2 regions of the Pseudoxanthomonas sp. X-1 genome follow, and region 2 is predicted to be linked to the other one. Evidence: riboswitches for the same ligand, from Rfam matches in the RefSeq annotation. Region 2 holds a riboswitch; the other holds the start of a gene.

Region 1 (2,383 bases), 1.0 Mb from region 2:
CAGGTCGTCGATGCGGGTCTCGTAGGCGTTGAAGGTCCAGTTCCAGCCCTGGCCGTACTGCGCCAGGCCCAGATTGAGCGACTTGCTCTTCTCCGGCTTGAGGTCCGGATTGCTGAAGCCCGGGTAGTACAGGTCGTTGAAATTCGGCGCCTTGAATCCGGTGCCCGCGTTGGCGGTGAACTTGAAGCCGTTGCCGAAGCCGAAGCCATAGCCCAGGCTGCCGGTGGTGTGCGAGCCGAACTGTTCGTTGTCGTCGTTGCGCACCGAGGCCTGCAGCGCGTGCGCGCCGAAGCTGCCCTGGTACTCGGCGAACACGCCGGTGTTGTCGCGCGCGTCGATGTCGTAAGGCGTGGTGCTGGTGACGCGGTCGTTCAGCCAGTCCACGCCCAGGGTGAAGGTCTGGCCTTCGGCGAAGCGGTAGTCGCCCTGCGCCGAGGCGGTGTCGCGGCGGGTGTCGAAGGTGCTGACGAAGCTGCGCGTGCCGGTATCGGCATCGGCGAAGTAGTTGTCGGCCTCATCGTCGTTGCGGCCGGCCTGCACGGTCAGCTGGAACGCTTCGTTCGGGTTCCATCGCAGCTTGCCGCCGGCCACGCGCTGCAGGCTCTTGGCCTCGTTGCCGCCGAACAGGGTGCCGTCGTATTCGTTGTAGCTGTCGGCGTTGAGGAAGTTGCCCTCCAGCGCCAGCGTGTCGGTGACGTCGATGCCGGCGCGCAGGCCGAAGGAGGTGTTGCGGTAGCCGTCGCGGTCCGGCTCGTCGGCATAGCAGCCGGCGCCGAAGGGGTGGGCCGCATCGCCGGCGGTGCCACGGCAGGCGTTGATGCCGTCGGTGTCCTGGTAGCCGCCGTTGGCCGACAGCCAGCCGCGTTCGCCGCGGTAGCTGAAGCCGGCGCTGTGGTCGCGCAGACCATGGCTGCCGAAGCCGGCCTGGGCGTAGGTGGTCAGGCCCTTGCCGCCGCCGCGGGTGAAGATCTGGATGACGCCGCCGATGGCCTCCGAGCCGTAGAGGCTCGAGCGCGGGCCGCGCACGATCTCGATGCGCTCGATCTGCGAGACCGGCAGGTCCTGGAACGCGGCCAGCCCGGCGGTGACCGAGCCGATGCGCACGCCGTCCACCAGCACCAGCACGTGGTCCGATTCGCTGCCGCGCAGGAACACGCTGGTCAGCTTGCCCGGCCCGCCCTGGTTGGCGATGTTGACGCCGGCGCGGCCGGCCAGCAGCTCGGGCAGCGAGGTGGCCTGGCTGCGCTCGATCTCCTCGCGCGAGATGACCTGCACCGGCACCAGGCTGTCCTGGACGGCGACTTCGGTGCGCGTGGCGGTGACGCTGACCTGGTCCAGATCGGTCGCATCGTCGGCGGGCCGCGCGGCGGCGGTGGCGGAAAGGCCCAGGCCGATGGCCAGGCTGAGCAGGGTGGTCTTCATGGTGGGGAACTCCGTCGCGCGCCCCGCGCGCTTGCAAGGCAGGAAAGTCGCGGCGACGGAAGGAGCACAGGCGGACAGCGCGCACGGACAGGTGAGCGCGGCACGCGCGACGCCCTCCGCATCGCAACCGGTGATGGGTTCGCTACGAACCCGTGCCTGCAGGCCGGTCTCCGGGCTTGCGAGCTGGAAGGAGGTCCTTCCGCCGTCGCGCCTTCCCGCGTGCGTCGATGCACGCAGTGGCCGATGCGTTGGCATGGCTCGCTTACCGTTGCGGGGGCAGCGCCGGATTCGTCCCGTGGCGGGGCTCACCGGCTTCCCGTTTCAACCTGGGCACGCGATGGATGCGCGGCAGGTCACCTGAAAGCGGCGCGGATTGTACGCGATACGGCGCCGCGCGCGGCGCTCAGTCGCCGTCGCGGCCGGGGCTGTCGAGGAAATCGAACGCCGGCGCGGCACCGCCTTCCTCATCGTGGCGCGTGGTGGTCACCGGCGCGGCGGCGGGCCGGCCGCGCGGGGCGGGAAGCGCGGCGATGGCCGCCTCGGCCTCGGCGACCATCTGTTGGCGGCGCGCTTCGGGCACCTCCTGCCAGTGGCAGCCCAGCAGCGCGCCTTCCAGTGCATAGAGCAGGTTGAGGCTGGGGCGGAAGCCGGCGCGCTTGATCCGCATGAAGGCGTCCACCGGACCCGCCGCGCGCAGGTCCTCCTCGGTGCGCAGGCCGACCTGGCGCAGCCACGCGGCGGACTTGGGCCCGATGTTGCGCAGCTGCGTGGTGCTCACGCCAGGGCGTCCACGAAGGCCGCGGCGATGGCTTCCAGACCGCGCTGGTCGTCCTCGTCGAAGCGGCCCACCTGCGGGCTGTCGATGTCCAGCACGCCGATGAGGACATCGTCCTTCACCAGCGGCACCACCAGTTCCGAACGCGAGGCGGCGTCGCAGGCGATATGGCCCGGGAAGGCTTCC
Region 2 (2,383 bases):
TGCGGCATGTCCCCGGAGATCCAGCAGCGCGTGCTCGAACCCTTCTTCACCACCAAGGAGGAGGGCAAGGGCACGGGGCTGGGCATGAGCATGGTGTACGGCTTCGTCAAGCAGTCCGGCGGCGCGGTGCGCATCTATTCCGAGGTGGACCGGGGCACCACCATCCGGCTGTACTTCCCGGCCCAGGCGGGCGAGGGCGGCAAGCCGCAGCTGCCCGAACCGCGCGCCAGCGGTCGTGGCGGCAGCGAGCGGATCCTGATCGTGGAGGACCGCGAGGACGTGGCCGCGGTGGCGCAGATGTTCCTGGAAGCCGTCGGCTACCAGACCGACGTGGCCAGCAACGCGACCCAGGCGCTGGAACTGATCAGGGCCGGCGGATCGTACGACCTGCTGTTCACCGACCTGATCATGCCCGGCGACATGAATGGCGTGGTCCTGGCCCACGAAGTGCAGCGACGCAGCCCCGCGACCAAGGTCATCCTCACCACCGGCTACGCCGAGAACACGCTGGCGCGCAGCGACGCGGAGGGCGCGCAGTTCGACGTGATCAACAAGCCCTACACCCAGCGCGACCTGCTCAAGCTGGTCCGTCAGGTGCTGGACGGCCCGACCGGCGTGGGCTGAGCCGCGGCAACGAACGGTCCGCCTGCAGGCACGACGACAAGGCCCCGCGAGGGGCCTTTGTCGTTCCTGCTGGCCCGAGCCGTGTCGCCTTGACGCGCCCGGCTACCGGCGCGTAAGGTGCGCTCGTCGTGGTTCCATCGCTTCATCCACATGAAGCGATGGATTAAACGGGAATCCGGTGAAGGCGCGCCGTGTGCGCGTCCATTCCGGAGCTGCCCCGCAGCGGTAACTGGAAACGAACCCGTCATCTGCACTGGGGCCTGTCCCTGGGAAGCGACGGCTAGGTCCAGGGCCCGGGAACGCGTGGGGAGGAACAGGGATGCGTGACAAGCGGATGGTTCCGGCTTGACTCGTCCCCGTTCTCTCCCCTCGTTTCCCGCCCCAAGTCCATGAGCCCGAAGACCGGCCCCGGCCGGAGGACCCGCCAACGGGTCTTCCGCTTCGACCTGGCACCGCTCGCGGGAGCGGCACGGGCGCGTGATGCGGCGGGCGCAAGGCCCGGTGCCGCGTGCGTGCGCGTGTGGAGGTTTCCGCGCACGGGGCCGGTTCGCCCGCGGGGGGCGAAGGTCGCTGGCATGGCACGTCGCAGCCGCAGGGCCGTGAGGCGTGGCGTGCGGTTCCTTCGTTCCTCAATGCCCACACGCAATGAGGATCCATCAATGACCAGCGTCACCAACCTCGGCTTTCCGCGCATCGGACCACGCCGCGAACTCAAGCACGCCCTGGAGCGCTACTGGAAGGGCGAGGACAGCGCCGACACGCTGCAGGCCACCGCCGCGGCCCTGCGCGCGCAGCACTGGCAGCTGCAGCGGCGGGCCGGCGCCGACGTGCTGCCCAGCAACGACTTCTCGCTCTACGACCATGTGCTGGACACGGCGTTCCTGTTCGACGCCCTCCCGCAGCGCTATCGCGCCCTGGCCGATGCCGACCCGCTGGCCGGCTACTTCGCCATGGCGCGCGGCGTGCAGACCGGCGGCATCGACCTGCGCGCGCTGGAGATGACCAAGTGGTTCGACACCAACTACCACTACATCGTCCCGGAACTGCACGCCGGCCAGGACTTCGCCCTGCGCGGCGACAAGCCCGTGGCGCAGTTCCTCGAAGCCAAAGCCGCCAGCTTCGACACGCGGCCGGTGCTGCTGGGGCCGGTGAGCTTCCTGCTGCTGTCCAAGACCACCGATGGCAGCGACCGGCTGGCGCTGCTCGAGCGCCTGCTGCCGGTGTACGCGCAGCTGCTCGAACGCCTGCATGCCGCGGGCGCGGCCTGGGTGCAGATCGACGAACCCACGCTGGTGCTGGACCTGGACGAGGCGGCCAGGGCGGCCTTCGCCCGGGCCTATGCGTTTCTGGCCCAGGCGCCGCGCTCCAGGCTGCTGCTGACCACCTACTTCGGCGCGCTGGGCGACAACCTGGACCTGGTCGCGCGGCTGCAGGTCGAGGGCCTGCACGTGGACCTGGTGCGTGCGCCGGAACAGCTCGACGCGGTGCTGCAGGCCTGGCCCAAGGGCCGCGTGCTCTCGGCTGGCCTGGTCAACGGGCGCAATGTCTGGCGCACCAACCTGGACAACGCGCTGACGCTGGCGCGCTATGCGCAAGGGCACGTCGGCGCGGACAACCTGTGGCTGGCGCCGTCGTGCGCGCTGCTGCACGTGCCGGTGGACCTGGAGCAGGAGAAGGCGCTCGACGCCGAACTCAAATCCTGGCTGTCCTTCGCCCGGCAGAAGCTGGGCGAGCTGCGCGTGCTGGCCGACGCGCTGGA

Evidence for each region. Region 2 has a riboswitch for cobalamin ahead of metE (5-methyltetrahydropteroyltriglutamate--homocysteine S-methyltransferase). Riboswitches for the same ligand answer to the same signal wherever they lie in the genome.
Region 1: linked by a shared signal. The riboswitch ahead of btuB (TonB-dependent vitamin B12 receptor) and the one ahead of metE (5-methyltetrahydropteroyltriglutamate--homocysteine S-methyltransferase) in region 2 are both predicted to bind cobalamin.

The regions. Positions count from the first base shown of each region.
Region 1 covers NZ_CP083376.1:806,956-809,338, forward strand. The annotation lists gene btuB (TonB-dependent vitamin B12 receptor) at 1-1,422, opposite strand, end outside; cobalamin riboswitch at 1,566-1,798, opposite strand; gene LAJ50_RS03680 (TfoX/Sxy family protein) at 1,826-2,200, opposite strand; gene LAJ50_RS03685 (GAF domain-containing protein) at 2,197-2,383, opposite strand, start outside.
Region 2 covers NZ_CP083376.1:4,287,961-4,290,343, reverse strand. The annotation lists gene LAJ50_RS19170 (histidine kinase famiy protein) at 1-624, shown strand, start outside; cobalamin riboswitch at 737-1,050, shown strand; gene metE (5-methyltetrahydropteroyltriglutamate--homocysteine S-methyltransferase) at 1,284-2,383, shown strand, end outside.